DNA from 4 places in the Isoptericola sp. NPDC019693 genome. Region 3 is predicted to be linked to each of the others. Evidence: riboswitches for the same ligand, from Rfam matches in the RefSeq annotation. Region 3 holds a riboswitch; each other region holds the start of a gene.
The links. A riboswitch is a leader RNA that binds a small molecule or an ion and turns the genes downstream of it on or off. The one in region 3 is predicted to bind thiamine pyrophosphate.
Positions count from the first base shown of each region.

Region 1: another riboswitch for thiamine pyrophosphate. It lies ahead of ACH436_RS01135 (ECF transporter S component); the one in region 3 lies ahead of thiO (glycine oxidase ThiO).
Region 2: another riboswitch for thiamine pyrophosphate. It lies ahead of ACH436_RS05390 (thiamine ABC transporter substrate binding subunit); the one in region 3 lies ahead of thiO (glycine oxidase ThiO).
Region 4: another riboswitch for thiamine pyrophosphate. It lies ahead of ACH436_RS03960 (bifunctional hydroxymethylpyrimidine kinase/phosphomethylpyrimidine kinase); the one in region 3 lies ahead of thiO (glycine oxidase ThiO).

Region 1 is NZ_JBIRXP010000001.1:238,279-245,283, reverse strand. Features, by position in the region: gene ACH436_RS01155 (MFS transporter) at 1-384, opposite strand, end outside; gene ACH436_RS01150 (class I SAM-dependent methyltransferase) at 427-1,035, opposite strand; gene ACH436_RS01145 (energy-coupling factor transporter transmembrane component T) at 1,104-1,802, opposite strand; gene ACH436_RS01140 (ABC transporter ATP-binding protein) at 1,799-3,289, opposite strand; gene ACH436_RS01135 (ECF transporter S component) at 3,264-3,890, opposite strand; TPP riboswitch at 3,884-3,995, opposite strand; tRNA gene ACH436_RS01130 (tRNA-Ala) at 4,139-4,211, opposite strand; gene ACH436_RS01125 (histidine phosphatase family protein) at 4,302-4,991, opposite strand; gene rsfS (ribosome silencing factor) at 4,988-5,434, opposite strand; gene ACH436_RS01115 (hypothetical protein) at 5,431-6,522, opposite strand; gene nadD (nicotinate-nucleotide adenylyltransferase) at 6,515-7,005, opposite strand, start outside.
Region 2 is NZ_JBIRXP010000002.1:2,351-9,355, forward strand. Features, by position in the region: gene ACH436_RS05375 (sulfite exporter TauE/SafE family protein) at 1-699, shown strand, start outside; gene ACH436_RS05380 (PAS domain-containing protein) at 849-1,628, shown strand; gene ACH436_RS05385 (DUF4235 domain-containing protein) at 1,690-1,956, opposite strand; TPP riboswitch at 2,113-2,217, shown strand; gene ACH436_RS05390 (thiamine ABC transporter substrate binding subunit) at 2,289-3,377, shown strand; gene ACH436_RS05395 (ABC transporter permease) at 3,353-5,089, shown strand; gene ACH436_RS05400 (ABC transporter ATP-binding protein) at 5,089-5,895, shown strand; gene ACH436_RS05405 (response regulator) at 5,899-6,540, opposite strand; gene ACH436_RS05410 (sensor histidine kinase) at 6,621-7,005, opposite strand, start outside.
Region 3 is NZ_JBIRXP010000003.1:388,422-395,426, forward strand. Features, by position in the region: gene ACH436_RS10940 (ABC transporter ATP-binding protein) at 1-1,054, opposite strand, end outside; gene ACH436_RS10945 (DUF3817 domain-containing protein) at 1,130-1,558, shown strand; gene ACH436_RS10950 (ThiF family adenylyltransferase) at 1,555-2,772, shown strand; gene ACH436_RS10955 (thiazole synthase) at 2,895-3,734, opposite strand; gene thiS (sulfur carrier protein ThiS) at 3,756-4,001, opposite strand; gene thiO (glycine oxidase ThiO) at 3,998-5,233, opposite strand; TPP riboswitch at 5,223-5,325, opposite strand; gene thiE (thiamine phosphate synthase) at 5,357-6,016, shown strand; gene ACH436_RS10975 (hypothetical protein) at 6,147-6,818, shown strand; gene ACH436_RS10980 (OmpA family protein) at 6,815-7,005, shown strand, end outside.
Region 4 is NZ_JBIRXP010000001.1:832,333-839,337, reverse strand. Features, by position in the region: gene ACH436_RS03980 (hypothetical protein) at 1-477, opposite strand, end outside; gene ACH436_RS03975 (copper resistance protein CopC) at 620-1,294, opposite strand; gene ACH436_RS03970 (YcnI family protein) at 1,291-2,073, opposite strand; gene ACH436_RS03965 (hypothetical protein) at 2,172-2,816, opposite strand; TPP riboswitch at 3,039-3,170, shown strand; gene ACH436_RS03960 (bifunctional hydroxymethylpyrimidine kinase/phosphomethylpyrimidine kinase) at 3,161-4,885, shown strand; gene ACH436_RS03955 (ABC transporter ATP-binding protein) at 5,263-7,005, shown strand, end outside.

The sequences.
Region 1 (7,005 bases), on a different contig from region 3:
GGTGATCTCGGTGAGGTACGCCTGCCGGGCGAGGTTGAAGACGGCGTTCGCCGCGCCGAGCGCGAACACGCCCGCCGCCAGGCCCCACAGGGCCGAGGACACGGCGATCGTCGTGAAGGCGACGACGGCGACGCTGCCCGCCACCAGCATCGCCACCCGGTCGCCGAGGCGCTGCGAGAGCGCGCCGGCCGGCAGGTCGAACGCGATCTTGCCGAGCGGCAGCAGGGCTGCGACGAGCCCCGCGACCGTGAGGGACGCTCCCCGGCCCGTCGCGGTGACCGCCACGACGGGCAGCATCGCGCCGATGCCGATCTCCAGCACGAGGGTGGGGAGGAACGCCCCCAGGACGACGCTGCGGAGCGGGAAGAGGGGCGGTGCCGGCACCCACCCTTCCTATCGCACGGGGCCGCGCCGGGTCCGCGGTGTTCACGCCCGACGCGTCGTCAGGAGCAGGGCGGCAAGGCGCAGCTCGTCGCCTGCGGTGCGCGCGGCGATCGCGGCGTCCGACACCACCGTGGACGTCCAGGCGGGTCCGTCGAACGCCGCACGCAGCCGGTCCGCGGTCGTGCCCCAGCCGAGCCCCGCGTCCACGGACATCGCGAGCACCGCGACAAGCGCGCCGGACGGGCAGATCGCCTCCAGCCCCGCCACGTAGGCCGTGCGGCCGGCGTCGTCCAGGGTGTGCAGCAGCCCGGAGTCCAGCACGGTCCGCGGGCGAACGTCGATCCGGTCGAGCCGGCGGGCGTCCGCCACCTCGAAGCGCACCTCGCCCGGCGGAGCGAGGATCGCTCCCGCCGCCCGCTCCCGCGCGCGGGAGATCGCGCGCGGCGCGGCGTCGACCCCCACGACCCGGTGGCCGGCGCGGGCGACGGCGAGCGCCAGCACGCCCGTGCCGCACCCGACGTCGAGCACCGGGTCCTCGAGCACGGACCGGCGGACGAGCTCCAGGAGCGCGGGCTGGGGACGCCCGATCTCCCACGGTGGCGGGTCGTCCGCGGCGTAGAGGGCGTCGAAGTCGTGCACCTGGCGTGCCATGCGAGCACCTCCTGCGCCCATTCTGCGCCCGCCGGTCCCGTGCCGGTCGGCGCAGCCAGGGCAGGGAGCTAGCGCAGGACGAGTGCGGCGAACGGCAGGGCCGCGACGAGCGTGCCCGCCGCGAGCACGACGGAGTCGGTGCGGGTCCACGGGGCCGGCTCGGCCCAGGTGCGGCCGTGGGCGCCGGCGAAGCCCCGCGCGTCCATCGCGACGGACATGGCGGTCGCGTCGCGCAGGGTGGCGGCGAGGACGGCGAACGTCACCGACGCCGCGTGCCGCGCCCGGGAGAGCGGGCCACGGCCGGGCCCGACGCCGCGCGAGCGGCGGGCCCGCGACGCCTGCTCCCACACCGTGCCGAGCCGCTCGAACCGCTGCAGCGCCGCCGCCACCCCGACGACGAAGCGTGCGGGCAGGCGCAGCCGCTGGCCGAGCTGGTCGGCCAGCCCGCTCGGGTCGACCAGCGGGGCGAGGGCCACCCCGGGCAGGGCGAGCACCGCGATGCGGACGCCCGCGACCGCGGCGACCACCGGGTCGCGGCCGCCGAGCAGCCAGGTCGACCACGCCACCGACGCGACCGCCACCAGCACGGCGAGATAGCGGGCCGGCGAGCCCGTCCCCCGCGGCAGCAGCACCAGGCCGAACACGAGGCAGCCGGCGGCCCCGACGACCGCGCTCGCGACGTCCCGCACCCCGAGCGAGGCGACCAGCCCGAGCAGGCCGAGCGCGACGAGGACGAGGGCGTTCACCCGCCCCAGGACGCCGGTCACGCGGCCACCGCCTGCCGCGCGCGTGCCGCGCCGCCGAGCCGCACCTGGTGCCCGGCGAGGGCGACGAGGTGCGCGTCGTGGGTGCTGGCCGCGACCGACCCGCCGTGCCGGGCCGCGGCGGTGGCCCAGCCGGCCACCGCCGCCCAGGTGTGCCGGTCCTGGCCGACGGTCGGCTCATCGAGGAGCACGAGCCCGGGGCGGTGCGCGAGCGCGGCGGCCAGCGCCAGGCGCCGCTGCTCGCCGCCGGACAGCCGGAACGGGTGCGCGTCGGCGACGTGGTCGAGGCGCAGCAGCGCGAGCACGTCGTCCACGGCCACGGCCACGCCGAGGCGTCGGCCGGTGAGCTCGATCTCCTCCCGCACCCGCAGCGCGAGCAGGCCGTGCTCCGGGTGCTGCGGCACCCACCCGCACCACCGGGCGAGGTCGCGGGAGCGTGCGGCGTGGCCGGGCGTTCCGCGCACGTCCCCGTCCGACGGCCGCAGATGCCCCGCGAGCGTGGCGACGAGCGTGGACTTCCCCGCCCCGGACGGCCCCGTCACGGCCGTGAGCCGCCCCGCGGGGAACCGTGCGGTCACGTCGTCCAGGGCACGCGTGGTGGTGCGGCCGCGCAGGCCGCGGGTGACGAGGTCGACGCGCACGCCCGCCATGACGACCTCCGGGCCGGGCGTGTCCGGCGCCACGACGGCACCCGGCACCTCCAGCGGCGCCGGTGCGGGCACGCCGGGCAGCCACACGCCGGCACGGCTCAGCTCGTCGCGGACCCCCGTCGCCGCGCCGTCACCGATCCCGAGCGCGGCGGGGGCGACGACGTGCGTGACCCGGCCGCCCGCGCCGAGCACCACGACGCGGTCCAGGTGCTCCAGCCACGGCCCGACGTGGTGGTCGACCACGACGAGCGCCGTGTCCGTGCCCTCCAGCGCGCCCGCCACGGCGGCGCGGACCTCTGCCGCGGAGGCAGGGTCGAGCATCGCCGTCGGCTCGTCGAGCAGCAGCAGGCCGGGCATGCGGGCCAGCGCCCCCGCGAGGGCGAGCCGCTGCAGCTCGCCGCCCGAGAGGGCCGACGTCGGGCGGCCCCACGGGTACCGCAGGCCCACGCGGTCGAGGGCCTCGCCGGTGCGGCGCCAGATCTCCGCCCGCGGCAGGCCGGCGTTCTCGGGCCCGAACGCGACGTCCCGCCCGATCCGGGAGGCGACGACCGCCGCACCCGGGTCCTGCGGCACGTACCCGATCCGGCCGTCCACGCGGACGTCTCCGGTCAGGTCGCCGGGCAGCGGGTCCCCGAGCACCCCGGCGAGGGCGTGCAGCACGGTCGTCTTGCCGGCCCCGCTGGGACCGACCAGCCCCACGCGTTCCCCCACCCCGACGGTGAGGTCGAGGCCGTCCAGCGTGGGGGCGGCCCGCCCGGTGGGCCGCCAGCGCAGCCCGCGCACGCGAGCCCGGACGTCGTCGCGCGCCACGCCGTCAGGCCGGCGTGCGGTCGAGGGCACGGTCGGCGAGGTCGCGCCCCGGCCCGAAGGCGTCGAGCACCCCCGCCCGCGCGAGGGCGCGCACCAGCGCCGCTCCCCCGAGGCCGGCGAGCAGCGCGCCCGACAGCGCGAAGAGTCCCAGGTAGGCCAGCCGGTAGCCCCATGCCCAGTCGGGGTAGTACGCGAACCACTCGTACACGGCACCGCACGCGCCGGCGACGGCGCCCGCCAGGGCAGCGACGACGGTGCCGAACCGCCGGTAGAGGAACAGGGCGAGCACCAGCTCGGCGCCGAACCCCTGCACGACGCCGGAGACGATCGCAGAGAAGCCCCAGCCGGCGCCGAGCAGCGCCTCGACGCTCGCGGCGACGACCTCGGTCAGCAGGGCCGCGCCGGGGCGACGGACGATGAGACCGCCGAGGACGCCGCCGAGCAGCCAGCCCCCTCCGAGCAGGCCGGTGGCCGGCGGGAAGGCGACCGCCAGCCCGGCGGAGAGCAGGTGGTAGAGCTGGGTCCAGCCCCAGAAGACGACGCCGACGGCCACGCCGAGCATGGCCACGGTGACGAGGTCGACGGTGCGGTACCGCAGGGACGCGCTGCGCAGGAAAGTGGGCGCGGACATTCCAGGTAACTCCCTTCGCCGGTGCTAACCGGAGCAGGTTCCAAGGGTCTGCGGCCTGTCCCGCACTCTCAGCGCCCCTTCGACGGCGCTCCCCTGTCATGGGTGTCTTCAGATGTGACGGCCGACGACGCGGCCGCAGGTCCGACCTTAGGCGACGACGGCGTCGGCGCAACGGCGTCCCGCACCGTGAAACCTCTGGTCACGCAAGAAGGCCCGGAACCATGTGGTTCCGGGCCTTCTCGTCGGGGTGGAGCTGAGGGGACTCGAACCCCTGACCCCCTGCATGCCATGCAGGTGCGCTACCAGCTGCGCCACAGCCCCGAGAACCGACTCTCGCGACCGCGAACGGTCAGGCGATTCGTCTGATTCGGTGTGTTCCTCCGGGCTTGCGCCCCTCGGAACGTCGATATCTTAGGCAGACTTCGGGCCAGGTTCCAAATTCCAGTCCGGGCCGGCCTGCCAACGGTCCAGGGGGTACCCCGCGCCGACGTTGTGCGCCACGAGGCGCCAGGCCGGCACCGATCCTTCGCCCGCGCGGTGCAGGTGCGACCAGTGCACGTTGTGCATGCCGGACAGGCCGCGCCAGGTGGCCGGGTCGAGCCCGAGCAGCGCGGTCACCGCCAGCGAGATGGCCGCGCCGTGCGACACCACCACGAGGGTCTCCTGGTCGTCCAGGTCCTCGGCGTGCTCGGCGACCGCCTCGGCCATGCGCTGCGCGACCGCCGGCTTCGTCTCGGCGCCCGCACCGGCCGGCTCGGCACCGAGGCGCCACGCCGCGTACTCCTCCGGCCAGCGCTCCTGCAGCTCGGCCCCCGTGAGGCCCTCCCACGCGCCGAACCCGCGCTCGCGCAGGCGCTCGTCCGTGTGCACGGTCGCCCCGCCGAGCGCGTCCGCGTACGCGGTCGCGGTCTCGACGGCGCGGCCCAGGTCCGAGGACACGACGCGCGTCGCGCGGTGCGACGACGCGAGCGCCGCACCGCCCTCGGTCGCCTGCCACCGGCCCACCTCGTCGAGCGGGATGTCGATCTGCCCCTGGAGCCGCAGCGAGGCGTTGTAGGCGGTACGGGCGTGGCGCAGCAGGACGACGGTGCCGGCGGTCACCGCTCGTCGCCCGCGAGGCGGATCGCGCCGTCACCCTCGCCGTCGCCGTACTCGGCGGCGGCCGTCGCGCCGTCGCCGCCCCGCGCGTCCTCCGGGAGCTCGACCGCCGGGCAGTCCTTCCAGAGCCGCTCGAGCGCGTAGTACACGCGGTCCTCGGCGTGCTGCACGTGGACGACGACCTCGCCGAAGTCGAGCAGCACCCAGCGCGCCTGCGCCTTGCCCTCGCGGCGGATGGGCTTGGACCCCGCGAGGAACATCGCCTCCTCGACCGCGTCCACGATGGCGGAGACCTGACGCTCGTTCGTGCCCGAGGCGATGAGGAACACGTCGGTGAGCACCAGCTGGTCGCTCACGTCCAGCGCGATGATCTCCTGCGCCTTGCGGTCGGACGCGGCGCGGGCGGCGACGACCGCCAGCTCGACGGCGCGGGGGCTGGCGGTCATGCGGCGGCTCCGGGGTGCTCGTACGTGAGGGAGAGGGTGGCCGCGGGCGCGGCACCGTCGACGGGGAACTCGTTCTGGTCCGGGCCGGAGAGCAGCAGCCTCCAGACCAGCAGGCCCAGCACGAACGCCACGACGACGAGAACGATGTAGTGCAGCCAGGTGTACGAGGCCTCGGGCTCGTCCCAGTCCTCGTCGTCGTCCTCGTCGACCGGCTGCGGCGCGGCCGAGCGGGCCCGGACGGGCTGCTCGGACGCGACCAGCGCGTCGAACGGCGACGCGGCGGGTCGCTCCGGCGCCGCCGACGGGTCCGGGGCCCCCGCCGCGGGGCGCGAGGGCGGCAGGGACGCGGGCCGCTCGGTGGTCGGGGTCGCCCAGGGCAGCGGGGGCGCCACCGACGTGGAGGCGGCCGGCGGCGTCGCGGCCGGTGCCGCCTGGGCGGGCGGCGCCGGCGTGGCGCCGAAGGGCGACGTCGTGCCCGTCGTCGCGAACGGCGAACGGCGCGCCGGGCCGTCGGGCCGCGGCGCGACGGTGGCCGGCGGGCTGGCCGCGGGGGGAGCTGCGGGAGGCGTCGCGCTGGCCTGCGGGGCCAGCGGCGCCGCACCGAAGCCGGCGGCGGCGCCCGGCACGGCACCGCCGTGGTCGCGGCGGGTCGAGGGGCGCGCGGGCGGCGCGGCCGGGGCGCTGGGCGGTGCCGCGGCGGGCCGCGCCGACGGCGTCGGGGCGACGGCGCGGGACATCTCACCGGTGGGCCGCTGGATCGGGGCCAGGCGCCCGGTCTCGTCCAGGCCCCGCACACCGGCGGAGGTGGACGGCGGCCGCACCATCGGCGCGGGCGCCGGGGCGGCGGGCGACGGGCTCTGCTCACGGAGCGAGCGCCGGGACGGCGCGCTGGTGGCCGGCGCCGGGAACCGCGGGGCCGGCGCCTGCCCGGCGGGCGGTCCGAACGGCGACCGCGACACGGCGGGAGCGCCGTACTCCGGCCCGGGGGGCGCCGGCTGAGCGGCGCTCGCCTGCGCGGCGGCGGCCGCCTGCTCCCGCTCGCGGATCTCGCGGCGGGTCAGCGGGCGGGACGGGTTGTTGTCACTCATCGAGACCTCGATACAGACCGTGCTTGGCGATGTACTGGACCACGCCGTCCGGCACCAGGTACCACACCGGTTGGCCGGCCTGCGCCCGGCGACGGCAGTCGCTCGACGAGATCGCCAGCGCCGGGACCTCCAGCGTCGTGACCCCGTCGTGGGGCAGGCCGTCCACCATGAGCTGGTGCCCCGGCCGCGTGACAGCCACGAAGTGTGCCATCTCCCACAGCAGCGCGGCATCCTTCCAGGTCAGGATCTGCTCGATCGCGTCGGCGCCGCTGATGAAGAACAGGTCGGCGTCGGGTCGCTGCTCGTGCAGGTCCCGCAGGGTGTCGACGGTGTACGTGAGGCCCGGACGGTCGATGTCGACCCGGCTCACCGTGAACCGCGGGTTCGACGCCGTCGCGATCACCGTCATGAGGTAGCGGTGCTCGGCCGGCGACACCCTCTGGTGCTGCTTGAAGGTCGGCTTGCCCGTGGGGACGAACACGA
Region 2 (7,005 bases), on a different contig from region 3:
AGGATCGGCATCCCCGGCGCGATCGGCGCGTTCGCCGGTGCGACGTTCCTGTCCTGGCTGTCGACCGAGATCGCCAAGCCGCTGATGTCGATCCTGCTGCTGGGGCTGGGCCTCTACGTGCTGCTGCGGTTCACGCTCCGCGGCCTGCGCACGGACCGCCTGGGCCAGCCGCTGCGCAAGCGGTTCCTCACCCCGCTCGGACTGGTCGCCGGGTTCATGGACGCGACCGGTGGCGGCGGCTGGGGGCCGGTGGGCACGCCCGCCATCCTCGCCAGCGGCCGCATGGAGCCGCGCAAGGTGATCGGCTCGATCGACACCAGCGAGTTCTTCGTGGCCGTGGCCGCGAGCCTGGGCTTCCTCTTCGGCCTCGGCACGGCGGGCATCAACCCGACCTGGGCGCTCGCCCTGCTCATCGGCGGCCTGATCGCGGCACCGATCGCCGCGTGGCTGGTCCGGCTGGTGCCGCCCCGCGTCCTCGGGTCGGCCGTCGGCGGCATCATCGTGCTCACCAACACGCGGACCCTGCTGAACCTCGACTCGTTCACGGTGAGCGACGGCGTCCGGGGCCTCGTCCTCGGGATCGTCGCCGTCGGGTGGGCCGCCGCCGTCGCCTACTCGTTCACCCAGCACCGCAAGGCGGTCGCCGCGGAGCGGGCCGAGGCGGCCGCGCAGCCCGCGGCCACCACCCCGGTGGCCTGACCGCCGCCCGCAAGACACCCGGGTTCCTCGACAGCGGCACCGCACGGCAGCCACCGTGCGGTGGCGCTGTCGCGCCGTCCCGGTACCGTGGTGGAGCCAGGAGAACTGCGCGCCGGACCCAGCTGCACGGCACTGGGGGGTGAGCCTCGATGTCCAGCACGCCGCACGACGCACCGCGCCGCGAGCTCGTCGCCCTCGCGGAGCTGCTGGGCGCCGGGAGCCAGCTGCTCGTGGGCCGGTACCGGGTCGACGTCATCACGGGCGAGTGGTGGTGGTCGGACGAGGTCTTCCGGATCTTCGGCCGCGAGCCCGGCAAGGTCGCTCCGGGGCCGGAGGTGCTCCGGGCCCACCTGCACCCGGACGACCGTGAGCGGCTCTCCCGGACGGCGGTGGTCGCGCTGGGTGCGGGGCGCCCGTTCTCGGGGGCCCATCGCGTCGTCGACGACCACGGCCGGACCCATACCGTCGTGGTCACCGGGCAGGCGCGGCACGGGGCCGAGGGCGCGTCGTCGCAGATCGTCGGCTACGTCATCGACGCGAGCCCTGTCGTGCGTGACGCGCTGGAACGCGAGGCGCACCGCGCGGTCTCGCGCGCGTTCGTCGCGGCCGCGGCCGCGGAGCAGGCCAAGGGCGCCATCATGGCCGTGTGCGGGGTGGACGAGTCGGTCGCCACCGAGGTGCTCGCGGACGCCGGCGCGCAGGTAGGGATCTCCGCCCAGTCGGCGGGGGAGCAGGTGATGAAGGAGCTCGCGCGGCCCGTCGGGGACCGGGACACGGCTCTCACGGCGGCCGAGGTGGTCCGCTCGGCGCCGCCGGCGCAAGACGCGGCGGACCGGATCAGCCGGGCGCTCGCCACCGTGCGGCCGGTGGAACGGCCGCACGGTCACGACGCACAGCTGGCCCGCCGGCGCCCCCGCGCGAGCCACTGACGAGCCACTGACGAGTCACCGACGAGTCACCGACGCGGCCCGCGCGACGGCCCCGGGAGGTTCAGCGACCGGGGACGAACCGCGCCGCCGCGCGCACGGCGCCCTGACGGGCGAGGCGCTTCGCGAGCACCGCGACCCCGCCCGAGACGGCGGCGAAGGTGACGGCCTGGATGATCGAGAGCTCGTCGTCGTCCACGTTGGTCGGGGCCACGCTGCCGGTCGTCTTCTCCCAGACCACCCCGATCAGCTTCTGCGCCGCCCATCCGGCGGCGATCGTCAGCACCACCGTGCCGACCTTCACGCCCAGCGGCTGCTCGCTGTCCGTCACGTGCTCTCCCTCGCTCTGTCCCGGCCGGGTGCGCCCGGGGACTGGTCTCCTGCCGCGTCCACGGCCACCTGGCGGGCGTCACGGCACGTCAGGCACGTCACACCCCGAGGCCGAGGACGGGACCACGGTAGCGCGGCCCCGACGGGTAGGCTCGTGGTGATACGACAGGGGAGCGCCCACCGGCGCTGAGAGTGCGGACCGCCGCAGACCCTCGAACCTGATCCGGTTAGCACCGGTGGAGGAAGTCGGGAATCTCGTTCCCTGCGGACGGCCGCACCACGACGGTGCCGGGTGCCCGCAGGACCCCCTTCTCGCACCCTGAGGAGGACAGCATGACCCGCAGGACCACGTCGACGAGCACGGCCCGGACCACGGCGGCGGCCGTCGGCGCCGTGGCGCTGCTGCCGCTCCTGGCGGCGTGCGGCGGCGGGACGCCGTCGGGCGACGCCAGCGGCGCGGCGTCGGGCACCGTGACGCTCGTGACGCACGACTCTTTCGCCGTCTCCGACGACGTGCTGGCCGCGTTCGAGAAGGAGTCCGGCCTCACCGTCGAGCAGGTGGCCCCCGGTGACGCGGGCACGCTCGTGAACCAGCTCGTGCTCACCAAGGACGCGCCGCTGGGCGACGTCGTCTTCGGCGTGGACAACACGTACGCCTCGCGCGCCGTCGACGCGGGCGTCTTCGCCGAGTACCAGCCGGCCGACCTCGACCCGCAGGTCGCGGCCTACGCCCCCGACGACCTGGCGGGCACGCTCACGCCGGTCGACATGGGTGACGTGTGCCTGAACCTCGACGACGGCTGGTTCGACGAGCACGACGTCACCCCGCCGGCCACGCTCGAGGACCTCGTGAAGCCGGAGTACGCGGACCTCACGGTCGTGACCAACCCGGCGACGTCGTCCCCCGGCCTCGCGTTCCTGCTCGCCACGATCGGCGCCTTTGGCACCGACGGCTGGGAGGCCTACTGGGCCGACCTGCGCGACAACGGCGTCAAGGTCGCCGAGAGCTGGGAGGACGCGTACTACGTGGACTTCTCCGGCGCCGGCGAGGGCGGGCAGCGGCCGATCGCGCTGTCGTACGCGACCTCGCCCGCCTTCACGGTGACCGAGGACGGGAAGTCCTCCACGACCAGCGCGATGCTCGACACGTGCTTCCGCCAGGTCGAGTACGCGGGCGTGCTCTCCGGCGCCGACAACCCCGAGGGCGCGGAGCAGCTCGTCGACTTCCTGACGTCCCCCGAGTTCCAGGCCGACGTCCCCGGCCAGATGTACATGTACCCGGCCGACCCGGACGTGGAGCTGCCCGCCGACTGGCAGCGGTTCGCGCCCCTGGCCGACACGCCGTTCGAGGTGGCGCCCGCGGACGTCGCCGCGCACCGTGACGAGTGGATCGAGCAGTGGACGTCGACCGTCGTCGGCTGACGCGCGGCGTCCGCGCGGGCCGCTGGGGGGCCTGGCTCGGCTGGGGCGCCGCCGTCACGCTCCCGCTGGGCTTCCTCGCGATCTTCTTCGCGTGGCCGGTGGTGTCGCTCGTCCTGCAGGGGTTCTTCACCGAGACGCCGGCTGGGCGGGCGCTCGACCTGTCCGGCTTCGCGGAGGTGCTGTCCCAGGAGCGCACCTGGCGGATCGTGGGCCAGACGCTGGCGCAGGCGCTCACCGGCACGCTGCTGTCGGTGCTGCTGGGGCTGCCCGGCGCGTACGTGCTGTACCGGTGCCGGTTCCCGGGGCGCACCCTGGTCCGAGGCCTGGTGACCGTGCCGTTCGTGCTGCCCAGCGTCGTCGTGGGCGTCGCCTTCCGCGCGCTGTTCGCGCCCGGCGGGCTGCTCGGCTGGGCGCACCTGGAGGAGAGCTTCGCCGGCATCGTGCTGGCCCTGGTCTTCTTCAACTACGCGGTCGTGGTGCGCACCGTCGGCGGCATGTGGGAGCGGCTCGACCCGCGCGCGGAGCAGGCGGCCCGCGCGCTCGGCGCGACGCCCTGGCGCGCGTTTCGCACGGTGACCCTGCCCGCGCTCGCCCCGGCGATCGCGTCGGCCGCCGCCGTCGTGTTCCTGTTCTGCGCGACGGCGTTCGGCGTCGTGCTCGTCCTGGGCGGCCTGCGCTACGGCACCATCGAGACGGAGATCTGGACGCGGACCACCCAGTTCCTCGACCTGCGCTCGGCGGCCGTGCTGTCCGTGCTGCAGCTCGTCGTGGTGGCGGGCGCCCTGCTGGTCAGCTCCCGGGCCCGGGCCCGCCGGGAGCGGGCGCTGCACCTCACGAGCGACCGGGTGTCCGCGCACCGGCTGCGGCTGCGCGCGGGCGCGGACGGCTCGGACGTCGTGCCCGCGCTCCTCACCCTCGTGGTCGTGGCCGGCCTCCTCGTGCTGCCCATGGCGGGGCTCGTCACCCGGTCGTTGCGGGCGCCGGACGGGTCCTGGGGCCTCGACAACTACGTCGCCCTCGGCACCACCGGCGGGCGCAACGCCCTCACGGTCACGGTGTGGGAGGCGCTGGGCAACTCGCTGCGGACCGCGGCGTGGGCCGCCGTGATCGCCGTCGTCGTGGGCGGGCTCGTGGCGCTCGTCGTCTCGCGGCGCCCCCGGCGGGCGGGGATGCGGCGCGCGGTCGGCGTCCTCGACGCCGCGTTCATGCTGCCGCTGGGCGTCTCCGCCGTGACGGTGGGCTTCGGCTTCCTCATCACGCTCGACCGGCCGCTGGGGCTCGACGTCGACCTGCGGACCTCGGGCGCACTGGTGCCGATCGCGCAGGCGGTCGTGGCGATCCCCCTCGTGGTGCGGACGATGCTGCCGGTGCTCCGCGCCATCGACCCCCGGCTGCGCGAGGCGGCGGCCACCCTGGGCGCGGCGCCCGGGCGGGTGCTGCGGACCGTCGACGGCCCGCTGGGCGCGCGGTCGCTGGGGCTGGCGATCGGGTTCGCGTTCGCCGTCTCCCTCGGCGAGTTCGGCGCGACGTCGTTCCTCGCCCGCCCCGACACGGCCACCTTGCCGGTGGTCATCTACCGCCTGATCGGACGGCCCGGGGCCGAGAACTACGGGATGGCGCTCGCGGCGTCCGTGGTGCTGGCCGTCCTCACCGCGACCGTCATGATGGTGGCCGAGCGCCTACGCGGCGACCGGCCCGGAGGGGAGTTCTGATGGAGCAGGCCCGCCAGACGACGGGGCTCGCCGTGCGCGACGCCGTCGTGCGGTACGGCGCCACGCGCCGGCGGCGAGGTGCGGTCGCGGTGGACGGCGTCTCGCTCGACGTCGCCGCCGGCGAGATCGTCGCGCTCCTCGGCCCGAGCGGCTGCGGCAAGTCGTCGCTGCTGCGCGCCGTCGCCGGCCTGGAGCCGCTCGCGGGCGGCACCGTCGCGTTCGACGGCGAGGACCTCGCGGGCGTGCCCGTGCACCGCCGGGGCTTCGGGCTGCTCTTCCAGGACGGCCAGCTCTTCCCGCACCGCGACGTCGGGCGCAACGTCGCCTACGGGCTCGAGACGCAGGGCCTGCCCCGCGCGGAGCGGGCCGCGCGCGTCGCCGAGCTGCTCGACGACGTCGGCCTGGCCGGGTACGCCGGCCGGTCCGTCGCGACACTGTCGGGCGGGGAGAAGCAGCGGGTGGCGCTCGCCCGCGCCCTCGCGCCCCGCCCGCGCCTGCTGCTGCTCGACGAGCCGCTGTCCGCCCTGGACCGCCGGCTGCGCGAACGCCTCGCCGTCGACGTCCGCGACACGCTCAAGGCCACCGGCACCACCGCCGTCTTCGTCACGCACGACCACGACGAGGCGTTCACCGTCGCCGACCGCGTCGCCGTCATGGACGCGGGCCACCTGCTGCAGGTGGACGCACCGGACGTGCTGCTGCGTGCGCCCGCGTCGCCACGCGTCGCGGAGTTCCTGGGCCTCGCCGGGCAGACGGTCGCCGTGCCGGCCCGCGACGAGGACGGCGTCGGGACGACGGCGGGCTGAGCCCTACGCCTCGCCGGCGTCGTGCACGAGCAGGGCGACCTGCGTGCGGTTCTCCAGCCCGAGCTTGTCGAGCACGCTCGACACGTGCGCCTTCACCGTCGGGACGCTGAGGTACAGGCGGGCCGCGATGTCCGCGTTCGAGGCGCCGTGGCCGAGCTCGACGGCGACGTCGCGCTCGCGGGCGGTGAGGGCGTCCAGGGCGGCGCGAGCGCGGTCGCGCGACCCGTCGGAACCGGCGACGGCGGCCATGAGCCGCCGCGCGACGTCCGGCGCCAGCACCGGCTCACCCGCGGCCGCGGCGTGCACGGCGGCGGCGATCCGCGCCGGCGGCATGTCCTTGAGCAGGTACCCGGCGGCCCCGGCGCGCAGCGCCCCGCCCACCTCCTCGGCGGTGTCGAACGTGGTGAGCACGACGACGGCGGGCGGCGACGGCCGGGCACGGACCCGCCGGGTGGCGGCGATGCCGTCGACGCCCGGCATGCGCAGGTCCATGAGCACGACGTCGGCCGGGTGCGCGTCCAGCACCCCGGGGACGTCCGCGCCGTCGGCGGCCTCCGCCACCACCTGCATCCCGTGCGCCCCGTCCAGCATGAGCCGCAGGCCCGCGCGCACCAGGGCGTCGTCGTCCACCAGCACGATCCGCACCGGCGCGGCGCCGCCGGCCGGGCCCGCCGAGCCGTCCACCGGGCCGGCGGCGGGGAGCGGGCCGGGGCCGGGCGTCGTCGTCACGCGTCCCACGGTAGCCACGCCTCCACCGCGAAGCCGCGCGGCGCGGCGGGGCCGGCCGCCAGCGTGCCGCCCAGCAGCGTGGCCCGCTCGCGCAGCCCCACCAGGCCCGTGCCCGTGCCCACGCCCTCCGGGGGGACCGCGCCGGGGGGCGCGCCGTCGTCGGACACCCGCACCCGGACCTCGCCCGGCGCGGTCGAGACCGTGACGCGGACGGCGGCACCGGGCGCGTGCCTGCGGGCGTTGGTCAGCGACTCCTGCACGACGCGGAACACCGCGGTCGCGACGGCGGCCGGCGGGGCCGCGGCTGGTGCGGGGTCGCCCTCGCGCTCGTAGGTGACGTCGGTGCCCGCGGCGCGGGAGTCGTCGACCAGGCGCCGCACG
Region 3 (7,005 bases):
CCTCGTCGGCGAGCTCGGCCCCGGCGGCCGGCGCGTCGGCCGGCGCCACCGCGGACGGCGTCGCCTCGGTGACGCGCAGGACGTCGAGGATCTTGCGGGACGAGATCACGGCCCGGATGACCATCTGCAGCATCTGCGTCGCCATCTGCACCGGCCAGGCGAGGAACGCCGCGTAGCCGTAGAACGTCACGAGCTGGCCGCTCGTGATCTCGCCGCGCACCGCGGCGCGGGCGCCCAGCCACAGCACGAGGGCCGCGAGCAGGCCCGGCAGCAGCACCTGCAGACCGTCGAGCACCGACTGCAGCACGGCGACGCGCACGCCCTCGCGCCGCACGACCTGCGACTGCCGCGCGTAGCGGGCCGCGAACACGTCCTCGCCGCCGATGCCGCGCAGGATGCGCAGCCCGGAGACGGTGTCCGCGCCGAGGGACGTGAGCCGGCCGGTGGCCTCGCGCTGCGTCGTCTGGCGCGACTGGAGCGGCTTGACCAGCAGCCCGAGCACGACGGCCACCGCCGGGATGCCGAGCGCCAGGACCAGGCCGAGCTGCACGTGCTGCGACAGCATGATCGCCACCACGACGACGTACGCGAGCACGCCGCCGGTGAACCGGCCGGCCATGGAGAACATGTCGCCCACGCGCAGGGCGTCGTTCGCGACGGCGGAGACCACCTCGCCGGTGGGGAGCTTGCGGGTGATCGCGTGCCCGGCGCGCGAGGCCTTGTAGCCCACGAGCTGGGAGAAGGACAGCGACGCCCGCACCCAGTTCTCGACGTCCCAGATGTGGTTGAAGATGCCGGCCACCACGATGACGGCGGCGGCGGCGAGCATCGCGCCGCACCAGGCGAACAGCGGGCCGCCGAACCCCTGCGACAGCCCCTCGTCGATGGCGCGGCCGATGAGCAGCGGCGCCGCGGCGGACGCGAGCATCGCCACCACGCCCGCCACCAGGGACTTCGCGAGCACGTCGCGCTGACGCCAGCCCTGCCAGGCCAGCAGCCGGGCGGGGGACGTCAGGGGAGGGTTGCCCACGTCGGGCAGAGGGAGGGGTCGCACGAGGATCCAGCCTACGAACGCCCGCCGACACCGGGCCACGGATTAACCGCACCGTTTCGCGCCTACGATGCTGGGGTGAGCACGCCGCAGCAGACCCCCGCCCCGCAGCCCTCGTCGTCGCCCGCCGGCGGCGGCGCCAGCCAGGCCCAGGCCGAGGCCGCGATCCGCAAGGCTCGCGGCGCCCTCAAGCGCTACCGGTTCATGGCGATCCTCACCGGTGTGATGCTGCTCATCCTGTGCGTCGAGCTGTTCTTCAAGTACGTGGTGCCGGTCGAGGTCGTCATCGACTACCTGGGCTGGGTGCCGTTCGCGCACGGGTGGATCTACGTGGTCTACCTGGTCACGGTGCTCGACCTGTGGTCCAAGATGCGCTGGGGCTTCGGGCGCCTCGCCACCATGGTGTTCGCGGGCGTCGTCCCGGTGATGTCGTTCGTCCTCGAGAAGCGCGTGCACGCCGACGCGGACGCCAAGCTGGTGGCCCTCGAGGAGCGGTACACGGCATGACGTCGCTCGCCCCTCTCGTCGCCCCCGGCCCGGAGCTGGACGCCGCACGGCTCGCCCGGTACGCCCGCCACCTGCCGCTGCCGGGCGTCGGCGCGGAGGGGCAGCGCCGGCTCGCGGCCGCGCGCGTGCTCGTCGTCGGGGCGGGCGGCCTCGGCAGCCCGGCCCTGCAGTACCTCGCGGCGGCGGGGGTCGGCACGCTCGGCGTCGTGGACGACGACGTCGTGGACCTCTCCAACCTCCAGCGCCAGGTGGTGCACGGCACGGCCGACGTCGGCCGCCCCAAGGTGGAGTCGGCGCGCGACCGGCTCGCGGACCTCGCGCCCGACGTCGAGGTCGTGGCCCACCCGGTGCGGCTCACCCCCGAGAACGTGCTCGAGATCGTCGGCGGGTACGACGTCGTGCTCGACGGCGCGGACAACTTTCCCACGCGATACCTCGTCTCGGACGCGGCCGAGATCCTCGGTGTCCCCGTCGTGTGGGGCGCCATCCACCAGTTCGACGGCCAGGTCGCCGTGTTCTGGGGCGCGCCGGTGCTCGCCGACGGCAGCAGGGAGCGCGGCACCACCTACCGCGACGTCTTCCCCGTGCCGCCCCCGCCCGGCACCGTGCCCGACTGCGCCACCGGCGGCGTGCTCGGCGCCCTGTGCGGCACGGTCGGGTCGGTCATGGCGACCGAGGCGGTCAAGCTCATCACCGGTGCGGGCACGACGCTGCTGGGCCGCATCGCCGTCTACGACGCGCTCGAGCTGTCGTGGCGGCAGCTCGCCGTCCGGCCGGACCCCACGCGCGAGCCCGTCGCTGAGCTGCTCGCGGACGACGCGGCCTATGCCACGTTCTGCGGCCTGCCCGCCCCGGTGGGCGGCTCGGCCGACGCTGCGGGCGCCGCGGGCGCGGGCCTGGGGCCGGCGAGCATGAGCGCCCGGGACGCCGCCGCGCTGCTCGCGGGCGACGCTCCGGTCGCGCTCGTCGACGTCCGCGAGGACTGGGAGGCGCAGGCCCTGCCCGTCGCGGGTTCGCGGCTCGTGCCGAGCGGCGCGTTCCTCGGGCCCGACGGCGCCGACGTCGCGCGCGCCGAGCTGCCCGCCGACCGCCCGGTGCTGCTGGTCTGCGCCGCCGGGGCCCGCTCGGCCCGCGTGGCCGACGTCGCGCGCGCCGCAGGTCTCGACGCCCGCTCCGTCGAGGGCGGCGCCCCCGCGCTGCTCCTCGCCGTCTGACCGCCTGCCCGCGAGGTAGTTCCGGCCCTGCCGAGGTAGTCCGAACCTCCGCGAGGTAGTGGTCCAGACCACTACCTCGGCCATTCTGGAACTACCTCAGCAGACCTGGAACTACCTCGGCGTCAGAGGGCGAGGTCGAGGCGGCCGTCGGGGGAGGAGCTGGCCAGGGCGCCCTCGCGGCGGGGGATGCGGCCGGCTCCGGCGGCCAGGCGGCCGGACTCGACGGCGAGGCGCATGGCGTGGGCCATCCGGACGGGGTCGGCGGCGCGCGTGACGGCGGTCGCGAGCAGGACGCCGTCGCAGCCGAGCTCCATCGCGAGGGCGGCGTCGGACGCCGTGCCCACCCCGGCGTCGAGGATGACCGGCACGCGCGCGGCGGCCGCGATCGCCTCGATGTTGCGCGGGTTGAGCACGCCCAGGCCGGTGCCGATGGGGGCCCCGAGCGGCATGACGGCGGCGCAGCCGACGTCCTCCAGGCGGCGCGCGAGGATCGGGTCGTCGTTCGTGTAGGGCAGGACGACGAACCCGTCGCGCACCAGCCGGTCGGCCGCCTCGACGAGGCCGAGGGGGTCGGGCAGGAGGGTCACGTCGTCGGCGATCACCTCGAGCTTGACCCAGTCGGTGCCGCACGCCTCACGCGCGAGCTGCGCCGTGAGGACCGCCTCGGCGACGGAGAAGCAGCCCGCGGTGTTGGGCAGCGCGCGGATGCCGAGCCGCTCCAGCAGCCCCCAGATGCCGCCGTCCTCGGACCCGGCGCCGCCCGGGCGCACCGCGACGCGGCGCATGGCGACCGTGGTGAGCCCGGTGCCGGACGCGACCAGCGCGCCCTCGAGCGTCATGAGGTTCGACGCGCCGCCCGTACCCATGACGAGGCGCGAGCCGATCTCCGTGCCGGCGACCACCAGGGGGTCGACGAGCGGGTGGGCGAGCGGCGCCGTGTCGGTGACATGCGTGCTGGTCATGGGTTCCTCCGTGCTTCCTGGTCAGCCGCCCTGGACGGCGGTGACGATCTCGACCCGGTCGCCGGGCGCGATCCGGGTGCCGGCCCACAGGCCGCGGGGGACGACCTCGTCGTTCACGGCCACGGCGATGCCCTGCACCGATCCGTCGGCGACGAAGGCGGGCACCAGGGCCGCGACGACGTCCTCGACGCCGTCGCCGTGCGGCCCGTCGAGCGGGTAGGCCTCGCCGTTCACGACGGCGGTGCGGGTGACAGGGGTGGCGGTCATCGGACGGCTCCTTCGGGCAGAGGGTCGGCGGGTGCGAAGCGGCGCGGGTCGGCGGCGGACAGCGCCTCGTCGGGCGGAGCCGCGCCGGTCAGCTCCGCCACGACCGCGTCGGCGGTCAGCGGCGCGAGCAGCACGCCGTTGCGCCCGTGCCCGACGGCGGCGAGCAGCCCGGGCACGGCGGTCGCGCCGAGCAGCGGGAGGTTGTCGGGGGTGGCCGGGCGGGCGCGCGGCGTGACGTCGACCAGCGCGGCCTCGTCGATCCCGGGCACGAGGGCGCGGGCGTCGCGCAGCAGGGCGAAGACGCCGCCGGCCTCGGCGCGGCGGTCGTCGGGGCGCTCCTCGCTGGTGGCGCCCACGACGATCTCGCGGTGCCCCGGCCCGCTGCCCGGTCCCGTGCCGGTGCCCGCCGCCCGCGGGACGACGTACACCGGGCGGCCCTGCACCGTGCCGCGCACCACGTGCTCCAGCGCGAGGTCCGGGCCGGCGTCCAGGCGCAGCGTGATGCCCTTGACCGGCCGCACCGGGACGCGGACCTCGGGCACGGCGTCGAGCAGCGCCGCCGTCGCCCCGTGACCGGTCGCGAGCACGACGGCGCCCGCGGCGTGCCGTGTTCCCGCGTCGTCGTGCACCGCCGTGACCCGGCCCGCGGCGTCGCGCTCGAGCCGCACGGCGGTGCGGCGGACCAGGGCGGGGCCGAGCGCCGCGCACAGCGCCGTGTGCACGGCGCGCGGGTCCACGGCGAGATCGGCCTCCACCAGCGCGGCCCCGGCGAGCCGGGGTCCGAGGTAGGGCTCGCGCCGTCGCGCGTCGGCCACGCCGACCTCCGCGGACGCGAGCCCCCACTCCCGGTGCAGCGCCAGCACGCGACGCAGCAACGCGAGGTCGTCGGCGTCGTACGCGACGGCGAGCGAGCCGGCGCGCAGCAGGGGGACGTCGCGGCCGATCGCGGCAGCCAGGTCCGCCGCGAAGGCGGGCCAGCGTGCGGCGGAGGCGAGGTTGAGGCGCGCGAGCTCGCGCTCACCGAAGTCCGCCTCGCTCACGGCGGCGAGCATCCCGGCGGCCGCGCGGGTGGCGCCGTCGCCGGGCGAGGGGTCGAGCACCGTGACGGACAGCCCTGCCGAGGCGGCACGCCAGGCGACCGCGAGGCCGACGATCCCGCCGCCCACGACGACGACGTCGCGGACGGGCGCGCTCGCAGGGACGGATCCCGGAGCGGGTGCAGAGGCGGGCATGTGCGCTCCCTTCGCTGGCATGACCCAGATCAGGTTCGACGGTCGGCTCCTACGCCCTCTCAGCCCCGAGCGGGGCTCCCGTGCGCGGCCACTGTAACCCGGGCCGTGGTTACCCTGGCCGCCGTGACCACGACCACGCCTGCCGCCGACGCGACCCGCGCGCGCCTCGCCGACGCCCGCCTGTACCTGTGCACCGACGCCCGCGAGGACCGGGGCGACCTCGAGGACTTCCTGCACGCGGCGCTCGCGGGCGGGGTGGACGCCGTGCAGCTGCGGGACAAGACGCTCGACGTCGCGCGCGAGCTCGAGCTGCAGGAGGTCGTGGCCCGCGTGGCCGCCGAGCACGGGGCGCTGTGGGCGGTGAACGACCGGGCCGACGTCGCGCAGGTCGCCGGGGCGCCCGTGGTGCACATGGGGCAGCGCGACCTGCCGGTGCCCGTGGTCCGCTCGCTGCTCGGGCCGGCGCCGGTGCTGGGCCGCTCGACCCACTCGGCCGCGCAGGCGGCGGAGGCGGAGGCGGACCCGCACGTCGACTACTTCTGCGTGGGCCCGCTGTGGGCCACGCCCACCAAGCCCGGCCGCGCCGCCGTGGGCCTCGATCTCCTGCGCGAGGTCGCCGCGACCCGCCCCACGACGCCGTGGTTCGCCATCGGAGGCGTCGACGCCGAGCGCCTCGACGCCGTGCTCGACGCCGGGGCCACCCGCGTCGTCGTCGTGCGGGCGATCACGCAGGCGCCGGACCCGGAGCGCGCCGCCCGCGAGCTGCGGGCGCGGTTGGGCTGACCACCGACGGAGAGCCGGGATGGGGAGAAGTCCCCATGAGACGGTGTGGCCCGGCAACGGCGCCCGTGCCACCCTGGGTCGACGCCTCGCGCCGGCCCGGGATCTCCCGCGCCCCTGACCTGGAGACCCCATGACCGCACGGACCACCACCCGCGCCCGCGCCGCCGCAGCCCTCGCCCTGGCAGGAGCCCTCCTGCTCGCCGGCTGCACCGGCGACGACGGTGACAACGGCACGGAAGGCGGTGGGTCCGCACCGCAGGCGAGCGGCGAGGCCACCGGTCCGGGGACGGCGACCGTCGCCGACCAGGTGATGGCGGAGCAGAAGATCGCCACCCCGCACGGCGGCGGCCAGGTCCGGGGCGGCGAGGTCACCGTGACGCTGCGCTCCGTCGAGGTGGGTGACGGCACGACGACGGTGCGTTGGGCGCTGCGCTGGGACGACGACGAGTCGCCCGCGGACGCGGGGGTCAGCTACTACGACCTCGGCGTGGAACCCACGACGACGGTGACCGACCGTGCGGCGCTCAAGGCGTACCGACCGTTCTGTACCGACGGGGCGTGGCAGGCGGACACCGACGACGCGACGCAGGCGGGAATCGCGCAGATCAGGTGCCGCGAGTCGATGCTCGTCTCGCCGCTGGAGAAGCACACCTTCGCGTTCCCCAACCACGGCACGATCGAGGTGTCCGCCGTGCTCCCTGCCCCGGAGGGGAACCCCGCCACGGTCGACGTGCTGCCGGCGGAGGGGCTGCCGCTGTTTACCGACGCGACGGTCACCTACGTCGACGGCGCGGCGAAGTGACCGTGCGCGGACAGGGCGTCGTGGTCGCGGCCCTCGCCGCGTTGCTCGGCGTGGGCACCGTCGCCCCGGCTGCGGCGGTGTCAGACCCGAGCACGTCGCCCAGCCCGTCGTCGAGCGCCGCGCCGTCGGCGGACCCGGAGCTGATGCAGCAGGCGCAGGCGGCGCTCGCGGAGCAGGATGCGAAGGT
Region 4 (7,005 bases), on a different contig from region 3:
GACGCGGTCGACCGCGTCGGGGGTCGAGCGGACGGTCTGCCGCAGGGTCGCGAGGCCTCGGTCGAGCTCGTCCAGCGACGCGTCGGCCGACCGGCAGAGGTCGACGACGCGGGCCGACCACTCGCGCCGCTGCTGGTCAGTGTCCGGGACGTGGTCGTGCAGGAGCTGGTTGAGGTGGAACGCCTCGGCGAGGCGCTCGCGGGCCCGGCGGAGGGTGGGCGCGAGCTCGCGCGTCTCCCGGTCACCGAGCTCGGCCTGCGCGAACGCGAGCTCGTCCTCGGCGAGCCGGGCGCGCTCGTCGGCCCGCACCAGGGCGGAGCCGGCCTCCACGCCGAGCCGCTGGAGCTCGGCCTCGAGGTCCTGAGCCCGTCCGCGCGCCGCCTTGCGGCGACGCACCACCCAGAACGCGACTGCCGTGACCAGCACGACCACCACGACCAGGCCCGTCACGATCCCGACGATCTGCCCCGCATCCATGCTCGGCATCGTAGGCGGCCCGGGCCGGGTGCGGGGACGCCCCGACCGTGAGCCGGGCCACCGGGCCCGCGCCTGAGCTGTCAGGGCCAGGGCGGCGTCTACCCGCCGCTGGCCCTGACAGCTCGCCGGATCGCGCGGTGCGTCAGTCGCGGCGACGCGCGAGGCGCAGCGCCACGAGCACCGCCGCGCCCGCGAGCACGACGACGCCGCCCGCGATGCCGAGCACCACGACCAGCTCCGACGCGCCGTCGTCCGACGCCGTGACCGACTCCGTGCCCGACCCGGCGCTCGCGTCGGCACCGCCGTCCGCGTCGGTCGCGCCGGCGTCGCCGCCCGCGGGAGCGGCGCCGCACGGGGTCGCGTCCGCGGCGGGGACCGCAGGCTCGGTCCCGGCCGGCGGGTCGTAGGTGAACGAGAACCCGCCGCTCGTGGGGTGCCCGTCCGCCGACACGATCCGCCAGTCGACGGTGTACTCGCCGCCCTCGCCCAGCGCGACGGGCACGGACACGGTGCGGTCCTGCGTCGTCGGGCACCCGACGGCATGGTCCGTGCCCTCGGCGTCGGTCACCGTGACGACCGTGCTGGAGCCGTCCGCGGACAGCTCGAGCACGACGTCGTCGAACGTCACGTCGACCGACTCCGGCGGCTCGGTCACGGTCGAACCCGTGGCCGGCACCGTGTCGACGACGACGTTGTGGGCGCTCGCGGGCGCCGCCGCGGCGACCGTCCCGGCGGCGGCGAGTCCGAGGGCCAGGGCGAGCGTCCCGCCCGCCGCCAGAGCGCGTCGCGGGGCGCGGTGGCCGCCCCCGGCCGTCACCGCTGCTCCGGGCCGGACGACCCGGCGGTGGCACGGGTGCGCGCCAGGGCGACGACGCCGGTGACGGCGCCCACGAGCCCGAGGCCCAGGCCCGCCGCGCCCAGCGCCAGCGGGAGCGTCGTGGAACCGCCGTCGTCCGCCGCGGCCTGACCGCCCGCGCCGGCACCTGCGGAGCCGGTGGTGGACGACGCCGCACCGTGCCCGTCGTGCCCACCGTCCTCGGTGGCGGGCACGACCTGCAGGACGGGGGCGGGGTGCTCGGGCTCGGCGTCGCCGGACGCCGCCTGGTCCCAGGCGACGACCTCGCCGTCGGAGTAGGTCTGGGTCGCCGGCAGGAGGATCTCCTCGACGCCCTCGGGAACGGCCCCGGCCGACACGCTGAACCGGAGGAACTCGCCCGGCGCGATGCCGGCGTCGGGGTCGTCGGCCGTCCACTCGATGCTTGCCGGGGCCTCGGTGACGGTGGTGCCGTGCACCTCGACCGGCTCGGGCAGCGGAGCCCGGGTGACCTCGGCGGTCCACCCCGGCACGGGCTCGACGGACACGCTGGTGAACGGGGTGTCGGCGGGCAGGTCGATCTGCACGGCGGTCGTCGAGGCCTCGGCGGACTCGTTGGGGACCTTGAAGGTCAGGGTGGCGTACGACCCGGCCTCGGCCGCGTCGGGGGTGACGGTCACGTGCGCCGAGGCCGCGGCCGCGCCGAGGACGAGGGCGGGCAGGCTGAGGGCGGCGGCGCCGGCGAGACGGCGCGCGCGGAGGGCAGGGGTGATCGTGGACATGGGTGCTTCTGCTCCTGGCTGTCAGGGTGCTGTCAGGTCTGGACGTGTCGTGGGACGACGAGGGGCCTGCCCTCGTCCGACGACGGACCAGGGCAGGTTCAGGCGGCGCGCGCGAGGGCGCCCACGGGCGACGGCGGCCCTCGTGGCGGGGTGCGTCGCAGGGCGCGGGCCGGGCGAGGGCGCCAGGCCGGGCGGACGACGACGGTGCGCTCGCGGACGACGAGCGGCACCCCGGCGCTGAGCACCAGGACGGCGACGTGCCGCAGGTGGCCGGCGACGTTGACGGCGGCGCGGTCGCCCGCCGCGATCAGGAGCGCGGTGAGCAGCACCGCGGCGGCGTGCGCGACGAGCATCCAGGAGGTGGTGGCGGCGTCGTCCGCGTGGTGCAGGTGCAGGCCTGTGGCGGGCGGGAGGGAGCCCGGGCCCAGGGCATGCAGGGCGTGACCGTCCAGCGCCGCGGGGGAGCCGCCGGCGTGCGGTGCCGCCGGCCCGGCCGCGCCGAGCACGGACAGCCCGGTGTGCTGCACGAGCTGCAGCGCGACCATCGCGGGCAGCAGACGCCGCAGCGTCAGCCGGCGGCGGGCGGTCCACACCGCGAACGGCGCCGTGAGCGCCAGCACGACGAACCAGGCGAGGGGTGCCCCGGGCAGCGCGCCGCCGGCCAGGAGGTGGGCGGCGGCCGCGATGCTGAGCGTCGTGCCGGCGACGAGGAGCTCGCGCACACGACGGACGACCACGGACACCCCCGCACCCTACCGTGCGGGTGGGCGACGGCCGCGGGAGGTCGGGGCGGAGGTCTGCGCGGGCGACCGGGCGAGGGGGAGAGGGCCCGGCGGCGTCGTCCGGACAAGGTCCCCGGCAGCGTCCCGACGCCGCACCGGCGCCGTCCGGCGCGGCCGGGCGGGCCTCCGGCACGCGAGGGCCGGACGTCCGGCGACGCCCGCGCTGACCTGGGTTACGGTGGGCCGCACGACACGGGGTGCGTCCCGGCCGGTCATCGCTGCGACATCGTCGCGGCCGGCCGGCGGGGCGCTGAGAACACACCCGTCGAACCTGATCTAGCTCGAACTAGCGAAGGGATGTCGACATGCGTGCGCGCGCACCTGAAGACAGCTCCGCCGGCAGCGCCGGCACCACCGTTCCCGCCCCCGCCGCCCCGTCGGTGCCGCCGAGAGGCTCCCGCCCCCGCGTGCTGGCCGTCGCGGGCTCCGACCCCTCCGGGGGTGCGGGGATCCAGGCTGACCTGAAGTCGATCGCGGCCGCGGGCGGCTACGGGATGGCCGCCGTCACGGCGCTGACCGTGCAGAACACCCGCGGGGTGCGGGACGTGCACGTGCCGCCCGCCGCGTTCCTCGCCGCCCAGCTCGACGCCGTCAGCGACGACGTGGCCGTCGACGCGGTGAAGATCGGGATGCTCGCGTCGGCCCCGGTGGCCCGGGCCGTGGCGGCCTGGCTCGACGGCCTCCCGCACGACGCGTCCGGCCCCTCCGGCACGGCAGGGCGCCCCGCCGTCGTGCTCGACCCGGTGATGGTCGCGACCAGCGGCGACCGGCTGCTCGACCCGGCCGCCGAGGACGCGGTGCGGGACCTGCTCGGCCGCGTGGACGTGGTGACGCCGAACCTCCCCGAGCTCGCGGCCCTCGCACAGGAGCCTCCGGCGGCGAGCTGGCCCGCCGTCCTCGACCAGGCGCAGCGGCTGGCGGCCCGGCACGGGATCCTCGTGGTGGCGAAGGGCGGCCACCTGCGCCCCGACGAGGCCGACGGGCCGCCGGCCGGGGCCCCGGACGCCCTCGTCGGGCCGCAGGGCGTGCTCGTCGAGCTGCAGGGACCGCGCGTGCCCAGCTCCTCGACCCACGGCACGGGCTGCTCGCTGTCCAGCGGGCTGGCCGCGCGGTACGCCCGCACGGGCGACTGGGCCGAGGCGCTGCGGGGCACCAAGACGTGGCTCACCGCGGCGATCCGGGCGGGGGAGGGCCTGCGGGTCGGTCGCGGGAACGGCCCCGTGGACCACCTGGTGGGCCTGCGCGCCGGCGCGGTGGAGCAGCCCGCGACGTCGCCCGCGACGGGCGCGGGGACCGCGCCAGGGGACGGCCAGGGGGACGGGCAGGGGGAGGACGTCGTCGCGCGGTGGTGGGACGACGCGGCGGGCGTGCGTGCCGCGATCGACGGCCTGGCCTTCGTCCGGTCGCTGGGCGACGGGACCCTCGACGCCGCGCACTTCCGCGCCTACCTGGAGCAGGACGCGCTCTACCTGCGCGACTACGCCCGCTGCCTGGCCCGGGCGAGCGAGCTCGCGCCGACGCGGGCGGAGCAGGCCTTCTGGGCCGGCGGCGCGCACGGTGCGCTGGTCACCGAGCTCGACCTGCACACGCGCTGGCTGGGCGGGGAGCCGCAGGACGTGCCCACCAGCCCGACGACGGCGGCCTATCTCGACCACCTGCGCGCGGCCGGCGACGACTACGCCACCCTCGTGGCCGCCGTCCTGCCCTGCTACTGGATCTACCAGGACGTGGGGGAGCGCCTGGCCGCACGCAACCGTCCGGACCACCCGTACGCGGCGTGGCTGGGCACCTACGCGGACGACGCCTTCGCCGACGCGACGCGCGAGGCGGTCGCGATCCTGCGCCGGGCCGCCGCGGCGGCCGACGCGCCCACCCGCGACCGGATGGCGGCGGCGTTCCGCGCGGCCTGCGAGCACGAGCTCGCCTTCTTCGACCAGACCGGCCTGCCCCGCGCGGCGAGCGAGGCGGGCGACGCCGCAGGTGCCCCCGCCGGTCCCGGGCGCGTCGTCGGGCGCGTCGCGGTGGCCTGACCGCGGGCCCGTCGGGGTTCCCGCCGTCGCGCACGCTCTCGGGCGCGACGGCGGGATCTCGCGGGGGTAAGCGGTATCCCGAGTTCGCGGCGCACCGCGTGATCCGGGCAAGCGTGTCGGGGGCGAGTGACAGAATGGATGTGATGCCCGACACGAAGCGCACTTCGCGCAGCCGCAGCCGAGGCGCCCGCCGCGCCGATCCCTCCGAAAGTCCCAGGAGGAGCCCCGCCTCCTCCGCCCCCCGACCTCCCGCCGCGCCCGGCACCCCGCCGGGTCGCGCCGAGGGCCCGCCGGGCCGCCCGGGCGACGCCGCCCCCGCGCCTGGCGCCCCCTCGGCCCCCGCCCCTGCGGGCTCCGAGCTCTCCACGTTCGCGTCCGTGCGCCGGCTCTACCCGTACGTCCGGCCCGCGGTGCCGCGCATGGTCGGCGGCCTCTTCTCGGCGCTCGGCGCGAGCCTCGCGGCGCTGGCGATCCCGCGCGTGCTGCAGGCCCTCGTCGAGGGCCCGCTCGCCGAGGGCGCGGCCGCCCACGACCTCGGCGCCCTCGTGGTGCCCGTCCTCCTCGTGCTCGTGCTGGGCGTCGCCGAGGCGGGGTTCGTGCTGCTGCGCCGCAACCTCGTGATGTACCCGGGCACCCGGGTCGAGGCCGAGCTGCGGATGGCGCTGTTCCGCCACCTGCAGGACCTGCCCGTCGCGTTCCACGACCGGTGGCCCGGCGGCCAGCTGCTGAGCCGCATCATGGGCGACCTCGGCCTGCTGCGCCGGTGGCTGGTCTTCGGCCTGCTGCAGCTCGTCGTCAGCATCGTGACGATCGTGGTCGGGGTCGGCATCCTGCTGGCCACCGCCGGTTGGCTGGGACTCGTCTACCTCGCCGGCGCGATCCCCGTGACCGTCATCGCGTTCCGCTTCTCGCGGCGCTACCGCGTCATCGCGCGCCTCTCGCAGGACCAGTCGGGCGACCTGGCCACCACGGTCGAGGAGTCCGTGCACGGCATCCGGGTGCTCAAGGCGTTCGGCCGCGGGCGCGACGCGCTGGACTCGTTCACCGACCAGGCGGAGGAGCTGCGGCGCACGGAGATCCGCAAGGCGGGCAACCAGGCCACGGTCACCACGTCGCTGCAGCTCATCCCCGAGGTCACGCTGGCCGTCTGCCTCGTGCTCGGCACCGTGCTCGCCGCCCAGGGGCAGATCACCGTCGGCAGCCTCGTCGCCTTCTTCCTGACGACCGCCGTCATCAACGGACCGGTCGTCGACCTCGGCATGACGCTCTCGATGACGCTCAACGCCCGCACCGCCGTCGACCGCTTCTTCGAGGTGATGGAGACCCCGAACCCGCTGGCTAACCCCGCCGACCCGGTAGAGCCCGGCCCGGCGCGCGGCCACGTCGAGCTGCGGGACGTGACCTTCCGCTACGAGGACGCGGCGCGCCCGGTGCTCGAGCACGTCGACCTCGAGCTCCCCGTCGGCACGACCACCGCGCTCGTCGGGCTCACAGGCTCGGGCAAGTCCACGCTCGCGATGGTGGTGCCGCGCATCTTCGACGTCACCGGCGGCGAGGTGCTGCTCGACGGCGTGGACGTGCGCCGGCTGCGACGCCACGACGTACGCCGCGCGGTCGCGGTCGCGTTCGAGGACCCCACGCTGTTCTCCGCGTCGGTGCGCGACAACGTGCTGCTCGGCGTCCCCGAGGCCGGCCCCGACGCCGTGCCGGAGGAGGAGCGCGAGCGGCGCCTGCACGAGGCGCTCGAGGTGGCGCAGGCGGGCTTCGTCGCCGACCTGCCGCGCGGCGTCGAGACCCGCATCGGGGAGGAAGGGCTGTCCCTGTCCGGCGGGCAGCGGCAGCGGCTCGCGCTCGCGCGGGCGATCGCGGCGCGCCCCGCCGTGCTCGTGCTCGACGACCCGCTGTCCGCGCTCGACGTCGCCACCGAGGAGGCCGTCACCACGCGCCTGCGCGACGTCCTCGACGGGACGACGAGCCTCGTCATCGCGCACCGTCCGTCCACCGTGGCGCTCGCCGACCGTGTCGCCGTGCTGCAGGACGGCCGGATCACGGCCGTGGGCACGCACCGCGACCTGCTCGCCACCGACGCCCACTACCGGCACGTCATCTCCAGCCTGGAG